One region of the Hydrotalea lipotrueae genome, then DNA from elsewhere that is predicted to be linked to it. Evidence: riboswitches for the same ligand, from Rfam matches in the RefSeq annotation. Region 1 holds a riboswitch; each other region holds the start of a gene.

Region 1 (12,024 bases):
TGCTTGGTGGAGTAATTTATTGATTAATGGAATAGTGGCAGGGATGAGCGGAATTATGGTATTTATTCCACAAATCATGATTTTATTTGGATTAATTACCATTTTGGAAGATTCCGGCTATATGGCGCGAATTAGTTTTTTGAGTGATAAATTAATGCGGAAGGTTGGTTTGAATGGGAAAAGTGTAATGCCCATGATTAGCGGATTTGCCTGCGCGGTTCCTGCAATCATGAGTACGCGGAACATTGAAAATAAAAAAGAAAGGCTCTTAACCATTATGGTTACCCCGTTAATGAGTTGCAGTGCCCGCTTGCCGGTGTATACCATTTTAATTTCGCTGGTTATAAAAAATACTTATTATTTCGGATTCCTCAGTTTACAAGGCTTGGTAATGATGGGGTTATACCTGCTGGGTTTGGTAATGGCTTTAATTGTAAGTGCTGTATTGAAAGGCTTTATTAAGATGAATGAAAAAAGCTTTTTTATTTTGGAATTGCCTATTTACAGGGCACCCCGTTGGAAGAATGTTGGCATTACTATGGTTGAAAAAGCAAAGATTTTTGTGCGGGATGCCGGAAAAGTAATTATGATCATCAGCTTGTTGCTCTGGTTCTTAAGTGCTTATGGTCCGGGTAAACAAATGCAACAGTTAGATGCACAATATACCACTTTAATACAACAGCAACCACAGCAGGAGGCAGCACTGCAAAGAGAGCTGGCTTCACTAAAATTACAACATTCCTATGCCGGAATTTTGGGTAAAACCATTGAGCCTGTTATCCGCCCTTTGGGTTTTGATTGGAAAATTGGCATTGCTTTAATTACCTCTTTTGCGGCACGGGAGGTTTTTGTGGGAACAATGGCCACTTTGTATTCAGTAGAAGAAGGGAAAGAAGATGTTTCACTGCGTGAAAAAATGCAGCAGGCTAAGTATTCAGATGGCAGTAAAGTGTACACATTGCCTGCAGGAATATCATTAATGGTGTTTTATGTACTGGCAATGCAGTGCATGAGCACACTGGCTGTTGTAAAACGTGAAACCCGCAGTTGGAAATGGCCGGTTATTCAGTTTGTATACATGACGGGACTGGCCTATATAATGAGTTTCATTGTTTACCACATTTTTTAATGATAATAATCCCACAATAGTTTAGAAATCTTTCGGGTTAATTCCCAGGCTTCATTATTGGGTTCCCAGCTTTGGTCGCTATTATGGTTGGTGCAAATACAAAAAATATAGCTTGCTTTTTTGCCATTCACAAATAGTACTTCACTTCGGCTGGCATCTACGGCGTCATGTTATCAAATTTAATAACTGTCAGATTAAGTTTTAACTATTACCAATAATTTTTGAATAACTAATGGGGGGGATACTTAGTTCAGCATTCTGTATTCGTTTGGGGATTGCCCAACCCGTTGTTTAAACAAACGGTTAAAATGCTGGGGATACTTAAAGCCTAAATCATAGGCAATTTGACTGATTGATTTACTATGGTCAAATATTCTTTCTTTTGCCACATCAATTACTTTTGATTGTATATATTCCTGTGCTGTTTGGCCTGTTTCTTTCTTTATCAAATCGCCAAAATAGTTTGCTGATAAATGTACCTCGCCGGCACAATAAGCTACTGAAGGCAAACCAATGGTTTGTGGCTTATCAGATTGAAAATATGCGTTCAATACTTTTTCAAACCTTTCTAAAATGCCTTTATGTACATTGTCACGGGTAATAAATTGCCTGTCGTAAAAACGGGTACAGTAGTTCAAAAACAGTTCAATATTCGACACAATCAATCTTTTACTGTGTTTGTCAATGGCATGTTCTAATTCATATTCAATTTTTGAAAAACAATCCAATACAATTTTCCTTTCTCGTTCTGATAAATGTAATGCTTCATTCGATTGATAGCCGAAGAAAGAATAGTCTTGAATATGTCGGCCAAGCGAAATGCCATGAATTAAATCAGGATGAAATGCAAGTCCAAAACCTTTGGGCTGGTATGTTTCAGCATTGCTATCAATCCCGGCAACTTGTCCCGGTGCAATGAATACCAGGGTGCCTTCCTGGTAATCGTAAGTATGCCGCCCATAATGCAAATCACCGCATTTTATATCTTTTAGCAAGATAGTATAAAAGCCAAAATACATTCTGGAACCTTGTCTTGGTGCTGCCTTTGAAAAATCAATCACACTAACCAGCGGGTGGAGTGTTTCAGTATTGTTGAAAGCATTGTAATCGCTAATTGTATCAAATCGGCGTAGTTTATCCATAACACTATTGTTTCATCAAATGTAAAATTACTGATTTATGCTTCTGTTATTGAGTGTGTATTGCATCATCAGTAATATTGGTACAGCGATCCGTAATCTATATACCATTCATGCAAAAAAATACGAAGACCTTTGCATAAACATTAAAATTGAATGATGCAAAAAAGAAAATTAGGAAATGAAGGACTTGAAGTTTCTGCAATTGGTTTGGGTTGTATGGGAATGAGCTTTTCCTATTATCCATTTCCGCAAAAAGCAGATGCCATTCATCTTATTCGCAAAGCAGTAGAGCAAGGTGTTAATTTTTTTGATACTGCTGAAGTATATGGGCCTTATAGTAATGAGGAACTGGTTGGTGAAGCGCTTGAACCTTACAAGGGCAAAGTTATCATTGCAACAAAATTTGGTTTCAATATTCAGAATGGTAAAATGGCGGGTGTAAACAGTAAACCGGAACAAATAAAAAAAGCGGTTGAAGGTTCTCTCAAAAGATTAAAGGTTGATGTGATTGATTTATTATATCAGCATCGTGTTGATCCCAAAGTGCCGATTGAAGATGTTGCCGGAACTGTGAAGGATTTAATTAAAGAAGGCAAGGTTAAATATTTTGGTTTATCTGAAGCAGGTGCCCATACCATTCGCCGTGCACATGCTGTGCAAACTGTAAGTGCATTACAAAGTGAATATTCACTATGGACAAGACAACATGAAAAAGAAATTATTCCAACCATTGAAGCATTGGGAATTGGGTTGGTTTCGTTTAGTCCGCTTGGAAAAGGATTTCTTACCGGGAAGATAGACGCAAATACAAAATTTGAAGCAGGCGATTTTCGTAATCATCTTCCAAGATTTACGGAAGAAGCTCGTAAAGCAAATGCAGCGTTGCTGGATGTAATCGAAAAATTTGCACAACAAAAAAATGCTACGCCTGCACAAATTGCACTGGCATGGGTACTTGCCCAAAAGCCTTGGATTGTACCCATTCCGGGAACAACAAAATTGCATCGTCTTGCAGAAAACAATGGTGCAGCTGCTATTGCGTTTACAGCAGCAGAATTGAATGCAATAGAAGAGGCTTCTGCACAAATAAAAATTTTGGGTGATCGGTATCCTGAAATGTTGGAAAGAGCAACAGGGTTGTAAAGTATACAATAAATTTTATAACTGTTCATCAATTTGTACCCATTATATGCAACGAATTACTGTTTAAAATGATCATGTATAAAACGATGGTTATGCAAAAAAAGTTTTATTAGCATGCATTATAATGGTATGCATGAGCAATTTTTGCAAAAAAGCGGTTGGAACCAATAACAATATAATAGGGCAATGGCAATGGAAGTATTCCATTGCGGTATTGCTGTACAAACAATTACAGCTTCGGATACCCATGTTATATTAACTTTTCAACAAGTCTCTACTTATACGCTTTCCGAAAATGGCACCATACAATCAAATGATCAATTTTTTATTACTTATGACAGTACTTATAAAAAATTGTACATCTCCTCAATTCTACATCCGGCAAGCTATGGTTTGGGCCAAATGGAACAGCTTTTTCTATTCAAAATAATCAATTGATTTGTGATGATCATCCGGTATCGGACGGATATCGGCATTTTTTTCAAAGAATAAAATAAATGCATTCAGCAATGCATAGAAATGACAATGAACCAACTCTCATCAGCGTAAATCAGCTTTATCTGCGGGAGATGATTTTTCCGATGAATCCGCAGATGAACTACAGAATAGGTTGATTTTAAAAATAAGTAAAAAATTTTCTGTGTAATCCTCTGTTACCGTTGTGGTTTATTTTTTCACGCAAAGCCCGCAAAGTATAGGCGCAAAAGGCAGGGAGTTGGATTAAAATGTAAATGATTGATCCATCAGCGCTATCTGCGGAAGATTTTTTTCCCGCTGAACTCGCAGAAAAATGCAGAAAAATTATTTGATAAAAAATAGTGATGTCATTTTTGAATTTGTCTATCATTAATTGTAGATTCATCAAAATAAATGAAAGAAATTTTGCCTACATAATTATTTGTGTGCTGTTGGCCTAATAGGAACCAACAATCAACTTAAGTTTACTATCATCTTTATTGCAGCATGGGCGTATCAATTGATTGATAGCTTTTTCTTATCTACCTACTCTTAATTAAATTTTTGTGCAGATGATTTGTTCATTACTTTGCATGCTTCAAAAAAAACAATGCATACTTAATTTAAATAATTAATAAAATTAATACATTTAAAAGATGAACGAATCAATAGCGCATATAAAAAAGGCAATAGAGCCTTACAGACAACAAATCATGCAGCATAAAGTATATGCAGCCATTAGGAATACGGATGACCTGAAGGTTTTTATGCAATATCATGTTTTTGCTGTTTGGGACTTCATGTCATTATTAAAGACATTACAAAATAATTTAACCTGTACTGCCATCCCCTGGTTTCCCAAAGGTGCTGCTGATACAAGATACCTTATCAATGAAATAGTAGTGGGGGAAGAGTCTGATATGGATAGTTTTGGCCATAGAAAAAGTCATTTTGAACTTTATTTGGATGCCATGCAGCAATGTGGCGCCGATACTAAGCCAATGGAAACATTTATCCGCGTGTTAAAAAATACCGGTAATATGGTTACTGCATTTGCAGCAGCTGAGGTGCCGTCAGCAGCACGTGAATTTGTTGACTTTACATTTGAAATCATTAACAGCCAAAAAGATTATTTGCAATCAGCCATCTTTACATTTGGGCGCGAAGATTTAATTCCGGGGATGTTTGTTTCAATGGTTAATGATATACATAAAAACTTTCCACAAAGTATCTCAATTTTCAAATATTATCTGGAAAAGCACATTGAAGTTGACGGCAACCACCATAGCCAGCTTGCCCTGCAAATGACAACAAACTTATGTGGTACTGATGAACAACGTTGGAAAGAAGCAGAACAGGCAATTATTACCTCTTTACAAAAGCGTATAAGCCTGTGGGATGGTGTTTATAAACAAATAATAGCACCAACAACAACTGCCAGCTTAAACGTTGTAAAAGCAGAATAATGGTGCAGGTAAGCTGAAATGCTTCAGACATAAATAATAAATAATGGTTTGCTATCGTGATAACCGTTAATATTACCAACCATTCATTTTTAAAGGTATTGATTTCGGAATGAATGTTATATTCAATTGCTGTTAAAAGGATAAAACCCTAAATAAAAGTTTTGTGTTATATAGTCACAATAGTAGGAACAATAATACTAAAGTTGACAAAAAAAACAAAAGAAAGGCTAATCGATAACACATGTATGGCTTGATTTGATTTAGGGTAAAATTGCAGAGATGAAATTTTAATAGAAAGTTATAATATATTTGTATTCAAATAGTTCTTTACTACATTTCTTCATCAAACGGAAAAGGTTTTACTTAACGTAAATTAATAGGGAATTGTGTGCAAATCACAAACTGTCCCGCAACTGTAAGTAACGTTAAATTTTTACCCTTGTGTATCCACTGTTTTGCCTTGAGCGAGATGGGAAGGACGGTAAAAATGTTACAAGTCAGGAGACCTGCCTTTACCGTGTTGACAATGCTTTCGTGGAATGAAGCAGACAGTCAGAATTGATGTGCCCATTATTTTGCAGGATTATTGACTCTTGCAGGATTCATTGTGTGCATACCATTTCTTTCACTTCTTCTACAAAACATTATGAGGTTTAGCAAAAGAGCTTTAAACTGATTTCATCATTTTAAAAGCATCAAAAAATGCAAACACACAACTTAGGCTACCCGAGGATAGGCAGCCAACGTGAACTCAAAAAAGCTTCCGAGCAATATTGGTCGGGCAAAATTCCTGTACAGCAATTACTGCAAACAGGTAAAACCATTCGCCAGCAAAACTGGCAATTACAAAAAGAATTAGGTATTGACCTGATACCTTGCAATGACTTTTCTTTTTACGACCATGTATTGGATATCAGCTTAATGGTTGGAGCAATTCCGGAAAGGTATCATTCATTGATGGAAACAAAACAATTGCCAGACATTGATTTGCTTTTTGCAATGGCAAGAGGGTACCAAAAAGATGGCTATGATGTTACTGCCATGGAAATGACTAAGTGGTTCGATACCAACTACCATTACATTGTTCCTGAATTTACTGCCACTCAAAAATTTACTTTATATTCAAATAAAGTGTTAAATGAGTTTTTAGAAGCAAAAGCAAATGGTATTCAGGCAAAGCCTGTACTACTGGGGCCAGTATCTTACTTACTTTTGGGTAAGGAAAAAGAAGAAGGCTTTCACAGGCTTGAACTCATCGAAAGACTGTTGCCTGTTTATTTGGAAATATTGAAAAAATTAGATGATGCTAATGCCCACTATATCCAATTTGATGAACCTTGTTTAGCACTTGACTTGAGCCAATCAGAACAACAAATTATTGTAAAAACATATCAGAAAATAAAGAATAAATTACCCGGCCTTCATATAATTTTAACAAGCTATTTTGAATGTTATGGGCAAAATCTACAAACCGTATTAAGCCTTCCTGTGCAAACAATACATCTTGATTTGGTACGCTGCCCATCACAGTTAGACGATATCTTAGCAACTGATTTTGTGAAAACAAAAACCAATCTTTCATTAGGCTTAGTGGATGGCAGAAACATTTGGAAAAATGATTTTCAGCAGTCGCTTGCATTAATTGATAAAGCAGTTAAAATAATTGGAGTAGAAAGGATTTGGATTGCTCCTTCTTGTTCATTAATCCATTCACCTTGCGATCTGGAATTAGAAACAAACAATAAAACATTAAAACCTGAAATTAAACAGTGGCTTGCCTTTGCAAAACAAAAAATTGACGAAGTGGTAACGCTGAAACAATTGGCAAATAAGGAACATCAGGCAGATGCAATTTTAAAATTGCAGGAAAATATGGAGGCACATCAAAGTAGGAAAATATCAACTCTTATTCACAATCAGAGCGTAAAACAACGTGTTGCTGCTATTACTGAAAAAGATACACAGCGCTTCAATGATTTTTCTTTGAGAAAAATTAAGCAACGTAAAGCCTTGCAATTACCCATGTTCCCCACTACTACTATCGGTTCATTTCCACAAACTGCCGAGGTAAGAAGTTGGAGGACTAAGCTTAAAAAAGGCGAAATTACACAAGAGCAATACGATGATTTAGTTGCAAAAGAAATATCAGAGGCCATCCGTTGGCAGGAAGCAATGGGTATTGATGTATTGGTGCATGGAGAATTTGAACGCAATGATATGGTGGAATACTTTGGTGAACGATTAAACGGATTTGCATTTACCCAAGACGGCTGGGTACAAAGCTATGGCAGCCGTTGTGTAAAGCCACCAATTATTTATGGCGATGTAAGCCGCCCTGCACCAATGACATTGCGGTGGACTTCTTACGCTCAATCGTTAACCCAAAAATGTGTTAAAGGAATGCTTACAGGCCCTGTTACTATTTTGCAATGGAGTTTTGTTCGTAATGATCAACCACGCAGTGAAACCTGTAAACAGATTGCTTTTGCCATCCGTGATGAAGTAATGGATATGGAAAAAGCAGGTATAAAAATTATACAGATAGATGAACCAGCCATTCGTGAAGGGTTACCATTACGAAAAGAAAATTGGCAGGAATATTTACAATGGGCTGTTGGAGCATTCCGAATATCGGCAAGTGGTGTACATGATGAAACACAAATTCATACACATATGTGCTATTCTGAATTTAACGACATCATTCAAAATATTGCCGACATGGATGCCGATGTGATTACAATTGAATGCAGTCGTTCACAAATGGAATTGCTGGATGCTTTTGCCGATTTTAAATATCCCAACGAAATTGGTCCCGGTGTTTATGACATTCATTCGCCAAGGGTTCCTTCTAAAGCAGAAATGATAGCATTAATGGAAAAAGCAAAAGCGTTTATACCTGCTGAAAAACTATGGGTAAATCCTGATTGCGGTCTGAAAACAAGGCATTGGGATGAAACAAAAAAAGCATTGGTAGAAATGGTAAATGCTGCAAAAGAGTTGCGATTATCTGTCCATCAACCTAAAAATTGATAATTTGATAATTAGGTAATTGCATACTGTAATTACCTAATTATAACTTATTAAATAATTAAATATTATTTATCATAGTCAATTGATACTGCTATTTGTTTATATGATTGTATGAGTTGTTTTAAATTTTTCGCTTTTTGTGCAGTACACTAACATGCATCAATCAAAAGCATTAATGTGCTGTGGCTATACCTGTGCCTATTTTTATGCAACTTATGGCCACACTAACACAATGCCCATCAATATAGGTATTACAGAAAAGGCAGCATACAGACACAGTAACGCTATGGCCGATACAGTAAGGGAAGGATTGTTGAAATTGTAAATGTAGTCATTTTACATCCTGCTTCACCTATAGAAAAATATAGGTGCAAACTGCCTGTATATAGGATAGGTGTATACAACTAATTAAATTTTCTTCTCGATAAGTTAAAACCCAGTCTAACTAAGAATCCACTTAATACAACATTTGAATTATTATAAATACTTGTAAAACCCCTTTGATATGATATATCTATATTAATCATAAAAAGATATAAACATACACCACCTACAAACCCAACATACGATGAATTTAGTTGGTTATTGTTTAAAACATATTCGTTGCCATTTTGATTGTGAAAAGCTTTAGCGAGAAAATTAATGGATGGCCCGGCATACAAAAATATTGCATCAGAAAATGGAACTCCGCCTGGACTATACCCACCCGGATTGACCGTAGTGTTGCTTACAATATTATCTCCATATGAATGACTGTAAATATAGGTTTGTGTAGTAGATGAGGGTGCTATATAGCGGGCACTTGTAACTTTATTTTTAAAGGAAATACAATATTCAAATAATACCGGAGCAGATATATAGTTTAGTGTGAAAGATTCTAAACTATTGCCCGACTGCGCATTATTTGCTGTAAAATAATCCCATACTAATTTTGTTTTTAGCCCAAAATCCGGACCAGAGCTTTTGTATTTTCTATGTAACCATTCTATATATAGATCGCCAGTATATGCTATTTGTGTTTTTAAATCACCCGTTAATACAGGATTATCTGTTGCTTTTAAAGAAGAAATTCCTGTTCCGCCCCACCATGCTCCAATATCCAAGCCGGAATTAAACATCCATTTTTTATTTGTTTGTCCATTAATAAAAGTGACTGATAAACAAAATATAAATACAAGCATCTTTTTCATAAATTCAAATTTAGCAGTTAAAGAAAAGGTTGGTATAAAAAAGAAGGTGCGTAAATCTGTTAAAAGAATGTTAATAGCAAGATAGATTAATAATTTGAAAATTCCTAATTTATTTTAAAGTTTATTAAACCTGTTGCAGGATTTCTCGTTTTTGATTTGCAGCCTTTTTAGCACCCGGTCAATTTTACAAATGATATTTTTCTTTTTTTGAATTATATAATTTTATATTTTTATGTTGTAATATTATATCAGAAGGCAACCATTCCGTTGACGTATTGTAAGTGCTGATGAATAAAGTGCAAAACAGGATGAAATAACCGAAGCTATAAATTAGACTATATTCAGCAGATGGGTAGTATTTGCAATTGTTCATTTTCCCGCATTTATGACGAAGCTCAAAGGAGAGACTTTTATACACAATAGTCGGTGAAAAACTTGGTCGAAATGCAGAAAATTACCAGAAAAACAACAATTTCTTTAAATAAAAGTTATATTTAAAAAATCATTGTTGTCCGACAAAAATTGTAAAATAATGGTTCAAACCCTTTACAGAAACATATTTCAGCCGATTTCAAAAGATGGGGTACTCCCTCCAATTTTGAAACAACCATTTTTTAGCCTGTAATTCTTTACAGCAAAGGATTATAGCTATTTTTAAGTTAAGTTTTGCCGGACAATAATGACTTAAAAAGAAAAGTTACTTTTCAGAACCGCATAAAGTGTGCACCAATCTTGGGTTTATTGTGTCAGGCTCTGTGCGCTATTACAATATTAAAGACGGTGAAGAAATTACCGGCTATTTTATTTTTGAACGCGATTTTGTTACTTCCTTTAAAAGTTATTTAACCTAACAACCTTCCTTGTATTATATACAGGCTTTGGAAGATAAGATAGCTTGCTCATTACCATCAGTTACAAGAATATGCAGTTGTTGCTGAATTATCCGTTATTGGCATATAAAATGGAACGGTTTGGCCGATTATTGGCTGAACATTATTTGGTATGTTTTGAAGATCGGATTAAATTATTCATTTTAAAAAGTCCTGAAGAACGGTATTTAGACTTGTTGCAGTATGAAAAAGATGTACTGGAGCGAATACCACAGCATTATATTGCCAAATATATTGGTATTACACCCGTTTCCTTATCACGCATAAGACGCAGGATATTTAGTTTGCCCAATGCAAAATAAGTATGCATTCAATTGTATTATGATACATCAATCGATTTCTTATCTTTTGTTAACGGAATAGTACGGCCATCCGGACGAGTTTTGTGGGAACAAAAAAAGATATGCATACCATTCTATGAGCCGGCGGCGCCGTTGCCAATGTGCTAACCCGCGAATTATTACAACATCAACAACCCGTTCAATTGGTGAGCCATAGGCCGGTGAATGCCAAGTTTCCGAATGTGGCCTGGAAAAAAGCAGATTTGTTGCATGCTGTTGAAGTTTTGGAAGCAGTAAAAGGTGCCCATACCGTTTATTTAACTGCAGGCCTGCCTTATGATAAAAATATTTGGAAAGCACAATGGCCGGTTATTATGCACAATGTAATATATGCGGTTAAAATATCCGGGGCCAGACTGATATTTTTAGACAATATGTACATGTATGGAAAAGTAGAGGTGCTATACATGAAGATACACCCTATAATCCCTGCAGTGTAAAAGTAGAAGTGAGTGCCCATTTAGCAACTACTTTAATGGAGGAAGTGAAAGCAGGGAATATGAATGCCACAATTGGAAGGGCTGCTGATTTTTACGGTATTTAAAAAATTAACAATTTTTTGTATATGATTGTATTGGGTAAGTTATTGGCTATATTTGAGGAGCAAGGACATTCATCACACACAATGGAATGTATGGTGCTTAAACGCCTTATCGTTTACTGATTTTATTCAGGTTATTTGCTTTTGAACCTGTTTATACCGGTGTTGCGCTTGTGTACGTGCTTTTTACTGATGCCGTTGTTTAAACGTTTGCGCCAAAGATGAAAACTACTGCGCTTTAGTTCGCTGCACATCAATGCAATTACATCCTGTTCGGTTAATCCAAATTGAAAAGCAATGGCTTCAAAAGGGGTTCTGTCTTCCCCGTTCATTTCAAAAATGCGGTCTGTTTCCTGTTGCGTCATATGCTAATGATTTTTTTATTGGATAGAATAGCTGTGGTTAAGATATTGGCCGATAGTGATTGATATTGCAACACTTTACATAGAAATAAAACATGGTCACCTTCCGTATCAAAGGTATTTATTTTTTTTAACCGGACATAGGCCGCAGCACCATGCAATACTTTAAATTGATTCCAGTAGGTTAACAGTTGTTTTTTTTCTAGCCATTCTTGTTTATTGAATTTGAGGCCGCTTTTTTGGCCTAAACTACGTACCAATGTGTATTGATTTTCATTCAATAATTGTAAAACGGCTTCATCTGTTTTTTGCATCCATTGCAGGGTTCGGGTAT
Region 2 (7,873 bases), on a different contig from region 1:
CGAAGCCTAACGGATACAGCTTGTTGCAATTTAAATCGATTTTTTCGCAATGGGATAGTGCTTTTGAACACAGTGGGTGGCTGGCTGTTTTTTTGGCCAATCATGATCAGGCCAGAATGGTGAGCAGATTTGGAAATGATCTACCACAGTTTAGAACCCATTCCTCACAAATGCTCTCTACTTTTTTACTTACCATGCGGGGCACTCCTTTTTATTATAATGGGGATGAATTGGGCATGACCAATCCCAAATTTTCATCCATTCATGATTATCGGGATCAGGTAATATTAGATGAATACAAGCATACACAAATGACGGGCGGCAATGTGCAAGCACTGCTGAAAAATCTTTCTTTTGGAGCAAGGGATAATGGCAGAACCCCCTTTCAATGGGATAGTTCCAGAAATGCAGGTTTTACAACCGGAATGTCCTGGATTGGCATCAATGCGAATTATAAAACAGTGAACGTTGCTGTTGAAGAAAATGACCCGAATAGTTGTCTGCATTATTTTAGAAAATTAGTACAACTGCGTAAAAACAACCCAACCCTGGTTTATGGCAAATACACATTGCTGGATAAAGCCAATCCACAGGTATATGCATACCTTAGAGAAGATGCTGCCGGTAAATTTTTGATACTATTGAATTTTTCTGCTAAAGATGCGGTATTTAGTAGTCCTACATTATCTGCTAAAGCAAAAGTGGTATTGGCCAATTATGTAAAAACACCTATAACTATCACATTAAAAAATAAAATGCCCTTACGCCCTTATGAAGCCATGGTGATTCGATTATAGAACAGTTATAACGGTATATCTAACACCGTTAGTGGTGCTTTCAGGTGTATGGTTTGTAATCCTAACGAATGGGCTGTTTGTATGTTAGGTAACGTATCATCAATAAATAAAGTTTCTTCCGGGGCTAAATTTTGTTCCTGTAAAATAAGTTGAAATCCATCTGCATCCGGCTTGCGCATTTTTATTTTGTGAGAATAATAGGCTTTTTTGAAATAGCGGTTAAAATTGTCTTTGCCGGTATCACGTTTAAACATTTCCATGAAACAATCGTAATGAATTTGATTGGTGTTGGAATACAGAAAAACATCGTATTTATTTTGTATCAAATTGAGCCATTCAATTCTTTCGGGTGGAAAGTTAATTAACATAGCATTCCAGGCATGGGCAATGGCTTTGTTTGTTGCCAGGATACCTGTTTGTTTTCTGAAAGCATCATAAAAATCATGTGTTGCAATGGTGCCGGTTTCTAAAGCTGCAAAAAGGCTATTGGAGTGGGTTTGTGAAAAGAAACTGTAGAATTGTGTGGCACCTAGTTGTTGAAATGCCTCATTTGTTTTTTGAAAATCGAGGTTTATGAAAACACCACCTAAATCGAAAATAATATTTTTAACTAACTTCATACTACAATATTAAATCAAATTATGTTGATACAATACAGTAGTCAATAGCTGAAGTAATGGTTTAAAAATATTGATTAAGCTGCTTTTTCAATAGCCATAAAATTTACCAACCTGCCTGATTGGTTGAATATGGGGAAGCCTTCAATATGGCAGGTATATATACTGCCGTTTTTACGATAATTTACTAATGAGGTTTGGAAAGGTTGCAAGGCATCAATAGCCATTTTAATGGCTTTACGTGTATCAAGAGAAGTGGCCGGCCCCTGAAATAGCGTTGGGCGTTGGCCTATTACTTCATGGGGCCAATAACCATTCATGGTATGTAAGTTTTCAGTGGCGTGAATGATGTTTAATTGGGTATCGGTAACTATAATGGTTTTATCTTCCCAAATTAAGGCTTCCTGAAAAGCAGCACGCACTTCTTTCCATTCGTTCCGGTACATAATATTTTGTAGTGCTTCCAAATCTTTTTTTAATTGCTTGCGCCGTTCTATTCCTTCTAATACAATATCCCAGCAAAGCAAAGGATGTGGCGTTGGGTTGTTCTCCATGAATTTATTTTTCTGATGTTTAGTAAAATTCATTGTTATTCTTCGCCTAAGTATATTCTGTTATCCTTTCAGTCTAAAAAAGCCTTTAATCATTGAACAAACTTCAATATTTTAATTGATATAAAAAAACAGTTATATAATTTATAACGGTTTTTTAAAAAGTATCCATTTGCTGATTTTATGAGCCGCAACTAATACATCCTTCCTGCATGGTGCAAACAGCGCCTTCTGTTATGGTGGCTGTTACATCGGTTTCGGCTGCAGCTTCTGCCACTGGTATTACCGGTTGTGCAGTAATTTCTGCCTGTTTCTCTACAGTAAACTGAACAGCCTGTGTGGCTGCCTGTGACCGCAGATAATACATGCCTGTTTTAAGGCCTTTTTTCCATGCATAAAAATGCATAGAAGTAAGTTTGGATGAGTTGGGAGCATCTACAAACAAATTCAATGATTGCGATTGGCAGATAAATGCACCTCTGTCGGCAGCCATATCAATAATATTTCTTTGTTTAATTTCCCAAACTGTTTTGTACAATTCTTTAATATCTGCGGGTATTTCTGCTATGTTTTGAATAGAACCATTGGCCGCAATAATCTTCGTTTTCATGGTGTTATTCCACAAACCCAATTGAATTAAATCTTTCAGTAAATGTTTGTTTACTATGATGTATTCACCGCTTAATACCCTTCTGGTATAAATATTAGAAGTGTAGGGTTCAAAACATTCATTATTGCCGAGTATTTGCGAGGTAGAGGCTGTGGGCATGGGTGCAACCAGTAATGAATTGCGAACGCCATATTGTTTTACTTCCTGCCTCAGTGCTTCCCAGTTCCAACGGTTAGAAGGGGTTGCATCCCACATATCGAACTGGAAAATACCTTTTGATAAGGGTGAGCCGGCAAATGTTTCATAAGCACCTTCCTGAATGGCCAGGTCTTTACTGGCTGTCATGGCAGCAAAATAAATAGTTTCAAAAATTTCTTTATTTAACATTTTAGCTAAGTCACTTTCAAAAGGCAGGCGTAATAAAATAAACACATCTGCCAACCCCTGTACACCTAAACCAATGGGGCGGTGTTTTAGGTTTGAATTTCTGGCTTCTTCTACCGGATAATAATTATGATCAATGATGCGGTTTAAATTAATGGTAGCGGTATAAGTAACCTCATATAATTTTTCGTGATTAAAACTGCCGTTTTCTACAAAGCGTGGCAATGCCAGCGAAGCCAGATTACATACCGCCACTTCTTCAGGCGACGTGTACTCCATAATTTCAGTACATAGGTTACTGCTTTTAATGGTGCCTAAGTTTTGTTGATTGCTTTTGCGGTTGGCAGCATCTTTATACAACATATAAGGTGTGCCGGTTTCTATTTGCGATTCCATTATTTTAAACCAAAGCTCTTGTGCTTTAATGGTTTTGCGGGCCCTGCCTTCTGCTTCATACTGTGTGTACAATTTTTCAAAAGCTTCGCCCCAGCAGTCGCTTAAGCCGGGTGCTTCATTAGGGCAAAATAAACTCCATTCTTCGTTGGCTTCTACTCGTTTCATAAACAAATCGGGAATCCATAGTGCATAAAATAAATCTCTTGCCCGCAATTCTTCTTTGCCGTGATTTTTTTTCAGGTCTAAAAATTCAAATACATCGGCATGCCAGGGTTCTAAATACACTGCAAAGGCGCCTTTTCTTTTACCGCCTCCTTGGTCTACATATCGTGCTGTATCATTAAATACCCGCAGCATAGGCACAATGCCATTGCTGGTGCCATTGGTGCCGCCAATATAACTGCCCGTAGCACGTATATTATGAATGGCTAATCCAATACCACCCGCACTTTGCGATATTTTTGCGGTTTGTTTTAATGTATCATAAATGCCATCAATACTATCTTCTTTCATGGTTAACAAAAAGCAGGAGCTCATTTGTGGTTTGGGTGTGCCTGCATTAAACAGGGTAGGTGTAGCATGGGTAAACCAGCGCTCACTCATTAAATGATAGGTTTTAATGGCGCTTTCTACATCTTTTTTATGAATACCAATGGCTACCCGCATATACATGTGTTGCGGCCGTTCTACAATTTTGCCATTGATTTTAAGCAGGTATGATTTTTCTAATGTTTTAAATCCAAAATAATCAAAGGCAAAATCGCGGTCATAAATAATGGTACTGTCTAATAATTCTGCGTTGGTTTCAATTACTTCCATTACATCATCTGCTATTAATGGCATTTTTTTTCCGGAATGTGTATCAGTGTAATTGTATAAAAGCCGCATGGTTGCAGAAAAACTTTTGATGGTGTTTTTGTGTAGATTGCTTACGGCAATACGTGAAGCCAGAATAGCATAGTCGGGGTGCGTAATGGTGAGCGATGCGGCGGTTTCGGCAGCTAAATTATCTAATTCTGCAGTGTGTACGCCATCGTAAATACCCTCAATGGTTTTTTTGGCTACATCAATCACATTCACCATTGGGCTAAGGCTGTAGGATAATTTTTGTATTCGTGCGGTTACTTTATCAAATTTTACGGTTTCTTTTCTTCCGTCTCTTTTTATTACGTGCATGGTCAAACTATTTTAATTGAAATTATTTTATTGGGATATTGAATTACTTTAAAAATCCTCATCCAATGAAAAAGATTGTGATACATTGTTGGTACTCATTACACCGGCTTTTTGATAGTCGCCCACTCTTTTTTCAAAGAAATTGGTTTTGCCTTGTAGCGAAATCATTTCCATAAAGTCGAATGGATTGGTGGCATTGTACACCTTTGGGTAGCCCAGTTCAACCAACCAGCGGTCGGCCACAAATTCAATGTATTGTTGCATTAATTTGGCATTCATACCAATTAAATCTACCGGTAGTGCTTCCGTAATAAATTCTTTTTCAATGGTCACTGCATCAGTAATAATGCTTTTTACCTGTGCTTCCGATAATTTGTTTTGCAGCATTTTATACAACAGGCATGCAAATTCGCAGTGCAAACCTTCATCACGTGAAATCAATTCGTTACTGAAAGTTAATCCGGGCATCAAACCTCGTTTCTTGAGCCAGAAAATAGAGCAGAAGCTGCCACTGAAAAAAATGCCTTCTACGGCTGCAAACGCAACCAGTCTTTCTGCAAAATTGCCATTGGTTATCCAGCGCAAAGCCCATTCTGCTTTTTTCTTTACGGCAGGCACAGTATCTATGGCATGAAATAATCTGTTTTTTTCTTCGGGATTTTTAATGTAAGTATCTATTAACAACGCATAGGTTTCTGAGTGAATGTTTTCCATCATAATCTGAAAGCCATAAAAACAGCGTGCTTCCGGCAGTTGAACTTCGCTCATAAAATTAACCGCTAAATTTTCATTGACAATTCCATCGCTGGCTGCAAAAAAGGCGAGGATATGTGAAATAAAATGGCGTTCGCCGTTATTCAGGTTTTCCCAATCTTTTAAATCTGAGCTCAAATCAATCTCTTCTGCGGTCCAGAAACTGGCTTCATGTTGTTTGTATTTTTCCCAAATAGCCGGATAGTTAATGGGCAGAATTACAAAGCGATCTTTGTTTTCTTTCAATAAAATTTCATCACTGCTCATAGTATTACAATTTTTTTGTTTTATGAATATTCGGTGCTGAAGTGGTTGTTATATAAACCGGAATAAGTGGTTGCCGGCCTATACTGAACTAACCTGCTTTTCGCCCGAAAGCATTGCTATGTGTTGGTTTAAGGCAGGTCTTCTGACTTCCCATGATTTGGCTACCTTCCCATTTCTTTTGAAACAGTGGTGTGTTTTGCCAAAACATTTGAAAATGGGTAACAGCTACGGGGATAGTTCAGGACTTACACCTGATTCCCTATTCATTCCATGTGAAGGAAACCCTAAACCGAGCAGCAAAATAGTTAAGCTTGGGTTTAAATGGCAAAATTGTTATTAACCCCATGTTGAAAACATATTTCTCTTCAAACAAAAAAAACTGCACTAATCTTTTTTGTTCAATCCACCTCATACAAAGGAATGATTTTTTTTAACGAATACAATTTGTGGAAGGCCTGTGAAAAATTTTTGGATTCAATACTTTGGAGATATTGGGTTTTCAGATAAAATATATCGAAAAATAATGGAATTAGGATGGGATTTTAATTTGAAGTGAAGCTGCCGCCGGTTTTAGTTCATCCTCAGAAAGTGTGTTGGTTTCTATGTTAATGAGTAATCTATCGTTTGCTAAAAAAATTAATTCGTATTTATTGTTGTTTTTTTGATATGTTTCCATGTCTTTTTGCCCCATAAAATCAATTGATTTGGTGTAGCCGTCTTCTGATTCGGATTGAATATTCATTTTTGTAAGATGATTCAGCGAATAAATACCTGCTCCGGCATCGCCTGCACAATCAAATAGCGTTAATTTAATTTTTTGGCTGCCATCTTCGTTTTTATAAGTAGCATCTGCGGTTGAAAAGCCCATCATGTGGGTTGCCTCAAAACTGCTTCTTTTTAAGTTGAGCAATTGTTCGGGTAATAAAGCATTGTGCTGACTGGTAGTTAGTGGAGGTAGTTTTTTAATTCATTTACTTTTTGCCCCATTGCCTTTTACCGGCGGCATCTGAAAGGCCGGCCATTCAGGTCAACATCAACTTTTGTTGTATCGTCATCGCTGGTAATGGGGGTTTTGTGTTTGTTTTGCAGGCAGTTGAAAATGCAATCAATACAATTACAAGCAGCAATATTCTTTTCATAAAAAAGTTGATGTTCCATGCATCAAAATTGGTGCATTGCATAGCCTATTCATCCACGCAGTAATAAATTACAACTTCTGGGCTACTAATCGCAACACATCGGCACTGCCTGAATGAAATTTTCCTTCTGAAAGGATTACTTCTTTTTGGCCACAACTGATAATATGTAATAATTGAAAATCGGCACAGAGTGTGGGTGCATCGTATAATAAATTAGGATCGGTTGGTCCTCCACTTTTATGATGTATTTGTTCTTTGCTGAAAGATTCTACCACTAAGTAACCACCGGGTTTTATGGAGGCTACTACATTGGCGTGAAACTTTTTTCGGAGGGGTTCGGGTAAATGCACATAAATGAGTGCTACCGCATCATATTGTTTTTCCGGAACATAATCATTGATATCTTTTACTTCATAATGAATAGTGACACCCAATGATGCTGCACGTTGCAGTGCTTTTTCTTTTGCTACTGCACTGTAATCAAATGTATCAACGGTACACCCTTGCTGTGCAGCATAAATGGCATTGCGCCCTTCGCCTTCGGCGGGTAATAATATTGTGCCCGGTTTGTTGTTATCAATAAATGTTTTGAAAAACTGGTTTGGTTCTAATCCATACACTGAGTCATTTTCTGCATACCGTTGGTCCCAAAAATTTGTCATCATTTTATTCTTTTTTCAATATCACCCATTAACAATAAAAATAGCGGGCACAATTATTACAATATAACCCGGGTTCTCACTTTTCTTTATTTTTCTTCACTTGCAATAGGCAGTAATTCTTCTTCAATTACCTGTTTAAATACTTTTTTGGGTAAAGCACCGGGCTGCATCATGGGTTGACCTTCTGCCGGTATGAATAAAAAAGTAGGTATGCTTTGAATGCCAAATACGCCAGCCAGTTCCTGTTCTTTTTCGGTATCTACTTTATAAACAATCAGTTTTCCTTCATATTCATTCGATAATTCCTCTAAAACAGGAGCTACCATTTTGCAAGGCCCGCACCAGTCTGCATAAAAATCAATAATAGCAGGCAAGTTGCCTTTGTATTTCCATTCCTGTTCTTTGGTATAATCAAAAACAAAGTCTTTGAATTCCTGGGTGGTTAAATGTTTCGTTGCCATTGTAAAATTTTTAGCGAAGTTACAACATCAGTTTTTGTTGTTTGGTGATGTTTATCACAT
Region 3 (12,024 bases), on a different contig from region 1:
CTTGCATTGTTAGGTGCGTTGTAGGTCCGCAATACTTTTTCGCCAATGGTAAACGGGATGGGTTGCCTAAAAATAGGGCCATTGAAAACGAAGCTGTGGAATTCACCGTTTTCGCCACATGGGTCAACATTTGCGGGAAGGTCTTTCAGAAAATCATGATCAATGATTCTGCCTGCAAAACTTTCATCTAACAGTTCTGCCTTTGTGCAAACGATAATAGATTGAAAGCCGAGATCAATAAACTCATGCACCAATTCAATAGTGTTGCGTTTCCATAAAGGGAAATGTGCCTGAAAGCCGGCTGCTGCTATTTTTTCTTCCCTGTAGTTGCGCAGATCTTCTAAAAATATATCGCCAAAAATGGAGTGGGTATACCCTTGTGCTTTGAATTGTTGCATGGTATTGGTGAGCAGTCTGTTATAGATATCCATATCAGGTTGTTCTGGCAGTAATAATTTTACTAACGGTATGCCAATGGCGGCAGCCTGTTGTTCTAACAATATACTTCTAACACCGTGCATAGACACCCGATTATAAGTTTGATTTACAGAGGTAAGTAATGCGCCAACCTGCCATTCAGTATTTTGAAAAACTTTATAAAGTGCCAATGCACTGTCTTTGCCGCCACTCCAGTTAAAAACAGATAGATGTGCCATTATTGATTTGTTTCTTTTATGATTACAGGAATACCACTCACCATAAAAATCACTTTATCGGCCAGTGAGGCAACGAATTGGTTAGCCCAGCCTTGTAAATCCGTGAATTTTCTGCCAATGGTCGTTTCTGCGTGAACACCCATTCCAATTTCATTGCTTACAATGATAAAAGTACCCGGCATTTGATGGATGGCTATTATTTCTTTTTTAAATTCTATTAGTGCTGTATCAATATTGTTTTGGTTTTTGATAAAAAAATTGGTAAGCCATAGCGTAATGCAATCTATTACTGCAACTGTTTCCTGAATAGGCAGTTTGCTCACTTCAAATTCTTCTTCATAACTCATCCATTCTTTTCCTCTGTTATTTTTATGGTGTTGAATTCTTTCGGTGAAATCATCTCCCCAGTCCTTAGCCGTGGCAACATAAACCGGGCTGTTGCTCATATTTAATGCCAGATTTTGCGCATAATTACTTTTGCCACTCCTGGCTCCACCGGTTATTAAAATAATCATGGTAAAAAATATTTTTCTTTAAATAAAATATATTTGTTTTTTAGTGCCAATAAACATGCTTTGCAAAGGCAATCGCTGTAACGGTTTTCAATGAAAGATCTTTCCGCATCTGTTAATGTAATTTCAGTGCAGTGGCAATGGGTTATATCGCCCACTTTACATTCAAAAGGTTGCTGGCAGCGGGCGCATAATTTTTCTTCATGGTGTGGCATAAGCAAAGGTTTGGGGATAAAGCTGAAGATATTTATGTTGCAATGATGCAGGAATCTGAAATAATTGGGGATGAAATAATGCTGCCAGCAAGGCAATACCGTTAACAAGTGTTCCGGCACTGGGTTGGGTAAACAAATCAAAATCGGCCAGATAAACTTGCCGGTTTTGTACTGCTTTTAAACCATTCCATTCCGGAAATTGAGTTAAAAGATGTATTTCTTCTTTTGCACGATGAATGGAAAAGCCACAGGGTGCAATGATGATAATTTCCGGATTGTAACGTACAATTTTGCTCCAGGGGGTAACAATGGAATCGCCACCGGGATGGCTGAGCATGTCTATGCCACCGGCCATGGCTATCTGGTAAGGAATCCAATGTCCGCAATTATAAATGGGTTGTATCCATTCCAACAATGCCACGGTTTTAAGCGGCATTTGGTGCTGACGAAGTTTATCTAAAATATGGTTTGTGGTTTGTTGCAGTTGTGCCAGGTACTGATATGCTTTTTCTTCTTTACCTATGGCAGTAGCAATAGTGATGGCAGTTTGATACACATCCTGCAGTGTTTGCGGTGTTAAGGCAATTAACTGTGGTTGCTTCTTCAATCGGGCAATGGCAGCGGCAGTGCAGGCCGTATCAATCTGACATACTTCACAAACATCCTGTGTAAAAATAATATCGGGTTCTATTTGTTGGAGTAAATCTTCATCCACATAATACAAGCTTTTTCCCGATGCTTTCGCAGCAGAAAAAATAGTATCAATTTCAGTGCTGCTTAAATGGTTGTCTTCTAAAACACAGCGAACCACTTTGGGTTTTTGAGAAAGGGCAGGTTCAGGACATTCGAAGGTAATACCATAGAGCATATGGTCGAGGCCCATATCATATATCATTTGTGTGGCGGCCGGCAAAAAGGAAACAATTTTTAGCATAGTATGGGTTTAAGAAAAAACAGGGCTACTGCAGCAAGCCCTGTACGTTTATTATTTTGAAACCGCATGCACTGATAAGGCCGGATATTTTTTTTGCAGCCATTCAAAACTGCCGTAAAAAATGGCGCCGTATACAATATTGGCTACCAGCATATTCCTTAAAAAGGGTAAAGCCTGAACATAACATTGAACAAACCCATCCCAATTGCGCTGTAAGCGTTGGCCGTTTCTGATATCTAATCCACCAAACCACCAAACGGGTAAGTCTGTAATAATCCAGTGTGCCAGTGCAGCCGCAAATGCCGCGGTGATTACCGTACTCATTTTTACATGCTTAATCAATGTGCCTATTAAAACAATTACTGCAAATGCAAGATAAGTGTATATCCATCCTTTGTACAGCAACCCGTTACCGTAACCTGCATAAATGGTATGCATCATTATCACATCACTAAAAAAAAGAGCACCTAAAGGAAATGCATATTTTTTCCAGGGCTGATTGAAATAAGTACCACCAAATAGCCCCATGGCACCAATGGGCGTAAAATTGGCCAAAGGCGATAGGGTACTGCCGGCATTCCAAATACGCAAAGCAGCGGCTAATAAAATAAACAACAATACAATTGCTGTTGCCGGATTGAATTTTTGAATAGACATAACGATTGTTTTAATTTAAAAGTTAAAATAAGCCCCTGTCATCATATTAAAGCGTTTGCTGTTATAGCCTACAATATCAAAATATTGTTGGTCGGTAATATTGTTGAGCGAAGTAAACAGGCGAATTTGTTTGTTAACCCGGTAGCTGATAAAACAGTCAACAGTATAATAAGCGGGCTGTAAATCAGGTCCAATATCATAAGGCCCTTTTAAACGAGTACCTACGTATTTAAAGGCCGGTGCAATGGTAAAGCCTTTTACGGGCGAAAGGGTAAGTACACTGTTCATCACAAAATTAGGACGTCGGAACAGGTTGTTTACACTAACACCATTTTGAATGCCATGCCCGTCAATATAGGTAAGATTATTACTCCAGGTGCCAATTGTACCAATTTGTGTATTGCTTTCTACTTCAAAGCCATAGTCGTGTTGTTGGTCGCGATTGATGTAGTAGCTGTTGTAATTGGCATCGGTATAAAAAATAATCAGGTTTTTGGTATCTCTTTTAAATGCAGCAAGGCGCAGGCTCATTTTTTTATCTGTGCTTTGGGTTTGGAGTCCAATTTCATAAGTAGTACTGCTTTCAGGTTTTAAATTTTTGTTGCCATAAGCGCTATACAATTGATACAACGAAGGAATATTATAGCCTGATGAAATGTTAATAAATAACTTGGTATTTTCATCAATTACAAATGAGGGATTAAGGGTATAAGTTGCATTGTTACCATAAATGGAATGGTGGTTAACGCGGCCACCGGCTTCAAAATTAAACCCATGAATATTCAGCAACAGCAAAGAGGCATACGCCGAAAGCTGGTTAACATTGGCGCTGTCTTGTCCCAGTTCAGAAGTGTAGGGTCCGTAAGGTCCGGTACTAAAATAGCTTTGGCTGGTGTTTTGATGTTGGTACTGAATACCCGAAACCAGGCGAATATGTTTTTGGAAACGGATACTGCCAAAGGTTTCTAACGTAGTGGTATTGCCGTTATATTGCTGGTTCGAATAATTGTAATAAGGGCTCGAAACATAAGTGCTGTCGTTTACATAATGGCGGTTGGTTTGCTGGTAACTTCCCTGTAAAATCCAGTTTACTTTTTTGTGTTGAAAATCTAATGCCAGTCCACCCAAATTATTTTTATTGTTAAGGGTATAATCTTTTTCATCGGTAAAAGCACCGGCAGGTAAATCGGTTTGGTAATGGCTAAAATTGCCAAACGCTTTTGCTGTTAATGAAGGCGAAAAATGGTAACGGGTTTCAGCCATTACGCTGCTTTGCTCAAAACCATCTTTTTTAAAGTTCTGCTTACCCGTACTATCATAAGCAGCAGGGAAACCGGCGCTTTTAATGTAGTTGTACTGCACCAAATAATCCCATTTTTTAAGCGAGCCGCTAATGCCGGCACCACTATTGAAAGTGTTATAAGTGCCATAAGATGCGTTGGCATTCAGGGCCATTTTCTTTTTGGCTTCTTTTTTTAGAAAAATTTGAATAACACCTGCAACGGCATTGCTGCCCCATAAAGTACTTTGTCCGCCTTTCAGAATTTCAATACGTTCTACCTGGTCTAAAGGAATATTATTCAGGTCGAATGAATTGTTGATTTGTGAGGGGTCGTACACCGGCACTCCGTCAATCACAATTAACATATTGCCTCCAGAAGCACCACGGAAGTACAAATCTAAATTAGTACCCAATGCATTGTTGCTGCCATTAATAAAAAAACCTGCCTGTGTATTCAACAATGCAGCTAAACTGCTGCCTGCATGGTTTTGAATGGTTTTTTGATCAATTACGGTTACAATTTTACCCGTTTCTGATTCTTTAATAGGTGTTTTAGAAGCGGTTACTACCACCTCGTTTAACTGGCGGGTGGCCATAGAGTCTTGTTGTGCAAAAGCTGCATAGCCCAAAGCTATGGATGTAAGAAGGAGCGTTAATTTTTTGCTCATTGTTGATTGTTTTTAAAATGAAACAATGAGCTTTCAGGAAAACAAAAAAACGGAGAAATATAATCGACTGCTGCAGACAGTCTTTTACATTCCATGCTTTTCACCCGAAAGCCGTGAATGACAAACTCATTTTTCAATGAGGCTGTATCTGGCAGGTCTTCTGGCTTGGGGCTTTAGCACCTTCCCATTCCGTTTTAGGAACAGTGGTTGTTATCGCTTTCTCTTTTACTGAGGCCCTTACAGCTACGGGGATAGCACCGGAATTACACCGGTTTCCCTTTTAATCCTTCTATCACAATGCATACCGTTGAAAGAATGGCTTGCAATGCAATAAAAAGAACCAAATACAAGGCAAAAATAGTAATTGCTTTGAATTGTACATTTTTTATTTAATTTCATTTTTTCACCGAATGATTCACCATGGGAAAAGGAAGATTGGAAGCTTTTAGCGATGGCGTAATAGCCATAATTATTACCATAATGGTGTTAGAGTTTAAAGTGCCACATACTGCTACATTTAGTGCATTACAAGCAATATGGCCGGTATTGCTAAGTTATATTTGAGTTTTATTTATATTGGAATTTACTGGAGTAACCACCACCATTTATTTAATGCAAAGTGTTGCGCTTGTAAACGGTAAAATATTATTGAAAATTTGTATTTGTTTTTTTGGTTGTCATTGGTACCATTTGTGTCGGGATGGATGGTGAAATCATTTTGAAAGTTTACCGGTGGTATTGTATGGCTTTGTGTTATTAATGAATGCCATTGCTTACTTTATTTTGGTTCGTACGTTAATTGCATTGCATGGAAAAGAGGCTGCTTTAGCTGCAGTCATAAACAATGATGTTAAGGGAAAAGTTTCAGTTTATATTTATATTATTGCCATTGCAGTTGGATTTTGGAATGCCTGGGTGGCTTTGTTTTTATATGGGGTAGTAGCTGTTATTTGGATTGTGCCGGACAGGCGTATTGAAAAAAGAATCATCTCAACTTCTAAACCAATATATTGAGCTGTTTTTTGAACAGATATGTGCCATTGCTTATTGCCGGAAAATGATGCTTTATGTTCAATTCATGGGTCGGTTTTTAGGGTGGTATCTATCCTGCTATTTATGCATGGATAGAAAGTGGCCTATAGAATGAACAGCTTTTTCTGTGTTTCATTGATTTCTTTACTATATTGAGTGCCATACTTTAGCAACATGCAGGGAAAACAACAACTGAATTTGTTTAGCTTTACCATGATTGTAGTAGGGCTGGTAATTGGAATGGGTATTTTCAGAACCGCCGCTACTTCTGCCAAGGATGCCATTACGCCATCTGTTTATTTTACTGCATGGATATTGGGTGGATTGATAGCTTTTTGTGGTGCTTTAACATATGCGGAAATAGGTAGCCGTTACCCGGTTACCGGCGGGTATTATAAAATATTTTCAGTAGCCTATCATCCTAGTATTGCCTTTGCCATTAACTGTATCATTTTAATCAGCAATGCTGCATCACTAAGTGGCGTTGCATTAATAGGAAGTGGTTATATTACAAAATTGTTTCCCGGTCATCAGTGGACGGATATTGATAAAGCCATTATCAGTGCCGGGGCTATTTTAGTGTTTTATGGTATTAATTTAATGGGTTTGCGTATGAGTGCAAAGGCTCAAAATATTTTAATGCTAATTAAAATAGGAATGATAGTGGTACTCATTGCGGCCTTGTTTTTTCCATATCATCAGGCAGTAGCAACAGCAAGTGTTATGGCTGATAGCACTCCACATATGAGCTGGATTCAAAGTTTAGGGATTAGTCTCATAGCTGTATCGTTTACTTATGGAGGCTATCAGCAAACCATCAATTTTGGTAATGAAATCAACAAGCCGGCCCAAAATATGCCCCGTGGTATTTTTATGGGCATTACCATCATTATTGTATTGTACTTATTGGTAAACCTGAGTTATTATCGGGTTATCGGTTTTCATCAGATGAAAAATGAAACAGAAATTGCTTATGTGTTAATTCAAAATGTATTTGGCATTCGAGGTGCTGAAATTTTTTCATTCTTTTTGTTTGTGGGTGTTCTTTCTTATGTAAATGCCTTATTGCTTAGCAATCCAAGAGTCATGTATGCAATGAGTGATGAAGGTTCATTGCCTAAAGCATTTGCTGTTCAAAATAATAAAAATCAGGTGTTAACTGTTTCTTTAACGGTATTTGCTGCAATGTGTATTGTAATTTTATTCTTTGCCCAAACCTTTGAAAGAATTTTAAATTTCACTATTTTTTTAGATTCGTTTGGTATGGTGGGTTCCAGTGCTACCATTTTTATTTTAAGAAGAAAAACAAAACACTTAGATGGCACCGGAATATATAAAATGAAATTATATCCATTACTGCCGCTTATTTTTATTGCTGCCTATGTGTTTGTTTGTATCAGCATTATTATTCACAGTCCTGATACAGCGCTGGTTGGTATTTTGGTATTGGCTGGATTTATTGCATTGTATTTTCTGTTTCATAAAAAACAACAAAACCGAAAAGAAACCATTATTTAAATATTTATTGAATTGCTATGGAAGATACTTATTCTTTATCATACATTTTAAATGAGCTGGGCGAAGATAATGAGGCCTACTTCAGGGCGGTGGCTCCACCCATTGTGCAAACTTCTAATTTTTCCTTTAAAACGGTGGCGGATTTGCGTGAAGCTTTTGCTGATGAATACAATACCTGGCTCTATAGCCGTGGGTTAAATCCCACAGTTAAAATGCTGACACAAAAACTAGCTGCATTAGATGGTGCGGAAGATTGTTTGGTGTTTAACAGTGGTGCTGCAGCTATTTTTGCAGCAGTGCTGGCCAATGTAAAATCAGGTAGTCATATTGTAAGTGTAGCAGGTGTGTATACCTGGGCAAGAAAAATGTTTGAAGAAATTTTACCCCGTTTTGGTGTTACGCATTCCTATATTGATGGAACAGCTATTGTAAATTGGGAAAATGCACTACAGCCCAATACCACATTGTTTTATTTAGAATCGCCCAATAGCTGGACGTATGAACTGCAGGACATTCGTGCTGTTGCAGCATTGGCAAAACGGCACAACATTGTTACCGTTATCGACAACAGTTATTGTACACCCGTTTATCAGCAACCCATTGCAATGGGTATTGATATTAGCCTGCAATCGGCTACTAAATACATTAGCGGACATAGCGATGTGGTAGCAGGTGTTTTAAGTAGTAACAGCGCAATGATTCAACGCATTTTTAATAGTGAATATATGAATATAGGCAGTGGTATACAGCCCTTTAATGCCTGGTTGTTAATTCGCGGCCTTAGAACATTGCCCATGCGGTTAGCGCATATTACACAAACCACGAAACAGGTTATTGGTTATTTAAAAAAGGAGCCCATGGTTGAATCGGTTATCTTTCCGTTCGACAGCAGTTTTCCGCAGTTTGAATTGGCGCAGCAACAAATGAAAGGCGCCTGTGGCTTGTGTACCCTTGTTTTAAAGCCGGTAGCGCTTGAAACAATAGAATTATTTTGTAATGCCCTGCAACATATTAAAATGGCGGTTAGCTGGGGTGGTTATGAAAGTTTAATCATTCCCCGTTGCGCCGGTATGCCAAAAAATGAATACAACAAAATGAACCCCAATCACCGAATGCTTCGTTTGTATATTGGATTAGAAGAAGCCAATTATTTGGTGGCCGATTTACAACAGGCCTTTCTAAAAGCCGTTGCTCCTGCTCAATAAACCATTTATCTAAAATTTCGGAGTGCCTGAACTATTCTGTTATTTTTGTAATAAGATGTTTGATTGAAGATAGTTTTTGGTTAACGGGGGGCTAAACAATTTGAAGGAGGTATGGAATGCAGTTTTCCGAAACATCCATATAAAATAGAGAATCAGGCATCTAACTGGTATGGGAATGTTTTTTAATGGACACAAACGATAATGCATGAAATATTTTTTGGTGATTAGTTTTTCCTTACTCTTCTTGTATAGCAATGCGCAAAACAAAGAAGACAAGTGGAGTTTGCAGCGATGCGTAGAATATGCCATGAAAAACAATATTTCTGTAAAACAGGCTGATGTGCAGGCCAGACTGGCTGCATTGCAGGTACAGCAGGCTAAATTATTTCAAATACCCACCGTTTCGTTAGGAACGGGTGTTGGGGTGCAATTTGGCCGGTCAATTGACAGAACCACCAATATTTACACCAATACACAGGCTTTGTATCAAAATATACAAGCCAATAGCAATGTAACTTTATACAATTGGAATCGATTGAAGAGCAATGTTTCTGCCGCTCAATTCAGTGCACAGGCGGCTTTGGCCGATGTAGAAAAAGCATCGAACGATGCGGCATTAAATGTGGCTACCTATTATTTACAGGTATTAAGTGCCAATGAGCAAATTAATATTAGTAAGGTACAAATTCAACAAACGCAAACGCAGTTAGATATTACTAAAAAGCAGGTAGATGCAGGTGCATTGCCTGAGTTGAACCAAATTGAACTAGAGGCACAATTAGCCAATGATAGTAGCAATTACATTGCTGCTAAAACCACTTTTTTACAAAGCGTTTTACAATTGAAAGCAGTATTGAATTTGGATGCTGCTGCACCCTTTGAAGTAGATACACCAGATGTTTCAACGATACCATTAGAATCCTTTGCAGATTTACAACCCGAAGTTGTGTATGCTTTAGCTTTGAATAATCAGCCTTTACAAAAGGGTAACGCCTTTCGGTTAAAGGCTGCACAAAAAAATATTCAGGTAGCCAAAGCAGCTTTATATCCTACGCTTGGGTTTGGCCTAAGTTTAGGTACCAACTTTTATAATTCTTTTAATCAGATTGATGGGTACACTTTCAATGGGTATTCACCAATAACCGGTGCAGAGCCTATTGTAAAAATTGGTACCAATACCTATTATGTGCAAAGTCCAAATATTTCTATTACTCAGTCTAAAAGAAACTTTGGACAGTTGTGGCAGGGATGGAGTAATCAAATTACCAACAACTTTGGTCAGGGGTTGGGTTTAAGTTTAAGTATTCCTGTTTTTAACAATGGGCAAAGCAAAATTGCATACCAGCAATCCAAGCTCAATTACAAAAACACACAGTTGCAAAATGAACAGGCAAATTTTACCTTAAAAAACAATATTTATACAGCATACAGCAACGCAGAGTCTGCTTTCGAAAAATTTACTGCCGGTAAAAAAAGCGTAATGAGTGCTCAGAAGGCTTACGATTTTGCATTAAAACGTTATGAAATTGGTATGTTGGGTACGGTTGATTTAATTACCAATCAAAATAATTTACTGAAAGCCAAATTGCAACAGGTAGCCAATGAGTATGATTATATTTTCAAAATGAAATTATTAGAATTTTATAAAGGCATGGGTTTAAAATTATAAGCAACGAAATATTTCAACAAGACATCCAACATCTCAATCAACATATAATAAAAAAATATTATGAATAAAAAATTATTTTGGACCATCATTATATTGGTTATACTACTCGGTGGTTTATGGGGATTAAAAGCTGCCGGCATTATTGGTAAAGATGAAGGCATTAAGGTTTCTGCCGAAAAGGCCGAGAACAGAACCATTATTGAAAGTGTAAATGCCAGTGGTAAAATTTATCCGGAAGTGGAAGTGAAAATTAGTCCTGATATTAGTGGGGAAGTGGTTGCACTCAATGTAAATGAAGGTGACACCGTAAAGAAAGGCCAGGAATTGGCAAAAATTTATGCCGACATATATGTTACACAGCGCGATCAGGTGGCTGCGGTAGTAGCACAGGCACAGGCACAGGTGGCCAATTCACAGGCAAACCTGGCAGGCTTAAAAGCAACCGTTGAACAAACTGAGGCAAATTTTAATCGCCAAAAAAAATTGTTAGATGACAAAGTAATCAGCCGACAGGAATTTGAAACAGCCCAGCAAGCGTATCGCGCTGCTGAAGCCAATTACAATGCAGCACTTCAAAATATTATTGCCAATAAAGCCAATATTAAAAATGCACAGGCACAGTTGGCAAAAGCCAATGAAGATTTATCGCGTACCATTATTACCGCCCCCATGAGTGGTGTTATCAGTTTAATGAGTATTAAAAAGGGCGAACGTGTGGCCGGTAACAGTTTTAATGTAGGTACTGAAATGATGCGGATTGCTGATTTAAGCAGTATTGTTGCACAAGTAGATGTAGGTGAAAATGATATCCCCAAAATTAAAATTGGTGATACTGCTTTAGTGGAGGTAGATGCTTACAACGACAGGAAATTTAAAGGGGTTGTTTATAAAATAGCAAACCCCGTTACCAATGCATCTTCAACTACTACTTCAACCGATGTTACCAATTACAAAGTACACATTCGTTTGTTGCAGGATAGTTATAAAGATTTAATTGTAAAAGGCCGTTTCCCCTTCCGGCCCGGTATGAGTGCCAGTGCCGATATACAAACCAAAACTGCCAGTAATGTGTTAAGTGTACCATTGAATGCAGTGACTACCCGCGATATGAATGCCGATTCCACATCTAATAAAAAAACGGCAACTTCTAATAATAATAGTGATGCTACTGTTAATAATAATACCCCAAATGATAATACCCGGGAAGTAGTTTTTGTAATACAGAAAGATGGTACCGTTAAAATGGTACCCGTTAAAACCGGTATTCAGGATTTAAACTATATTCAAATAACCAATGGTTTAAAATTAGGTGATGAAGTGGTAACAGGGCCCTATGCAACCGTGAGTAAATTATTGAAAGACAAAGACAAGGTATTGGTTACCCCTAAAGATAAATTGTATGAAGTGAAAGCAAATTGAGTTTTGCTGTATCAATTTTTTTATCCGGTTGCAGTTCTGTAGCCGGTTTTTTATGTTGTAATTGCAGGGATCAACTCTTTGTATTGTATGTTTGTTCAATCGAAAAAATACAAGTATGCAAATAGGTATTGTAGGAAGCGGAAGTTGGGCAACAGCTTTAGCCAAAATTTTAACCGATAACCAAAACAAAATTTATTGGTGGATTAGAAATGAAAAAACCATTGCTGTAATGCAGCAACGCAAACACAATCCGCATT

Evidence for each region. A riboswitch is a leader RNA that binds a small molecule or an ion and turns the genes downstream of it on or off. The one in region 1 is predicted to bind cobalamin.
Region 2: it holds a riboswitch for cobalamin, as region 1 does, so the genes downstream of both, JK139_RS15000 (ribonucleoside-diphosphate reductase small subunit) here and metE (5-methyltetrahydropteroyltriglutamate--homocysteine S-methyltransferase) in region 1, are expected to answer to the same signal.
Region 3: it holds a riboswitch for cobalamin, as region 1 does, so the genes downstream of both, JK139_RS11045 (TonB-dependent receptor plug domain-containing protein) here and metE (5-methyltetrahydropteroyltriglutamate--homocysteine S-methyltransferase) in region 1, are expected to answer to the same signal.

Annotation. Positions count from the first base shown of each region.
Region 1 covers NZ_JAESDL010000033.1:3,225-15,248, forward strand. Annotated here, with positions in the region: gene feoB (ferrous iron transport protein B) at 1-1,129, shown strand, start outside; gene JK139_RS14290 (helix-turn-helix domain-containing protein) at 1,375-2,271, opposite strand; gene JK139_RS14295 (aldo/keto reductase) at 2,425-3,414, shown strand; gene JK139_RS14300 (DUF3050 domain-containing protein) at 4,527-5,336, shown strand; cobalamin riboswitch at 5,674-5,864, shown strand; gene metE (5-methyltetrahydropteroyltriglutamate--homocysteine S-methyltransferase) at 6,039-8,366, shown strand; gene JK139_RS14310 (hypothetical protein) at 8,506-8,691, shown strand; gene JK139_RS14315 (hypothetical protein) at 8,771-9,556, opposite strand; gene JK139_RS14320 (cyclic nucleotide-binding domain-containing protein) at 10,479-10,748, shown strand; gene JK139_RS14325 (Rossmann-fold NAD(P)-binding domain-containing protein) at 10,889-11,227, shown strand; gene JK139_RS14330 (TIGR03643 family protein) at 11,463-11,693, opposite strand; gene JK139_RS14335 (flavin reductase) at 11,690-12,024, opposite strand, start outside.
Region 2 covers NZ_JAESDL010000044.1:590-8,462, reverse strand. Annotated here, with positions in the region: partial or broken gene JK139_RS15020 (alpha-amylase family glycosyl hydrolase) at 1-797, shown strand, start outside; gene JK139_RS15015 (HAD family hydrolase) at 803-1,417, opposite strand; gene JK139_RS15010 (PAS domain-containing protein) at 1,492-1,968, opposite strand; gene JK139_RS15005 (ribonucleoside-diphosphate reductase subunit alpha) at 2,147-4,531, opposite strand; gene JK139_RS15000 (ribonucleoside-diphosphate reductase small subunit) at 4,580-5,551, opposite strand; cobalamin riboswitch at 5,667-5,853, opposite strand; gene JK139_RS14995 (hypothetical protein) at 6,081-6,422, opposite strand; gene JK139_RS14990 (hypothetical protein) at 6,545-6,709, opposite strand; gene JK139_RS14985 (class I SAM-dependent methyltransferase) at 6,759-7,355, opposite strand; gene trxA (thioredoxin) at 7,439-7,813, opposite strand.
Region 3 covers NZ_JAESDL010000018.1:27,045-39,068, forward strand. Annotated here, with positions in the region: gene JK139_RS11020 (Dph6-related ATP pyrophosphatase) at 1-656, opposite strand, end outside; gene cobU (bifunctional adenosylcobinamide kinase/adenosylcobinamide-phosphate guanylyltransferase) at 656-1,171, opposite strand; gene JK139_RS11030 (cysteine-rich CWC family protein) at 1,168-1,383, opposite strand; gene JK139_RS11035 (ABC transporter substrate-binding protein) at 1,370-2,317, opposite strand; gene JK139_RS11040 (DUF6580 family putative transport protein) at 2,369-2,974, opposite strand; gene JK139_RS11045 (TonB-dependent receptor plug domain-containing protein) at 2,990-4,924, opposite strand; cobalamin riboswitch at 5,058-5,248, opposite strand; partial or broken gene JK139_RS15895 (TMEM175 family protein) at 5,405-5,565, shown strand; gene JK139_RS15550 (hypothetical protein) at 5,657-5,938, shown strand; gene JK139_RS11055 (APC family permease) at 6,131-7,474, shown strand; gene JK139_RS11060 (trans-sulfuration enzyme family protein) at 7,492-8,679, shown strand; gene JK139_RS11065 (TolC family protein) at 8,885-10,348, shown strand; gene JK139_RS11070 (efflux RND transporter periplasmic adaptor subunit) at 10,409-11,767, shown strand; gene JK139_RS11075 (NAD(P)H-dependent glycerol-3-phosphate dehydrogenase) at 11,883-12,024, shown strand, end outside.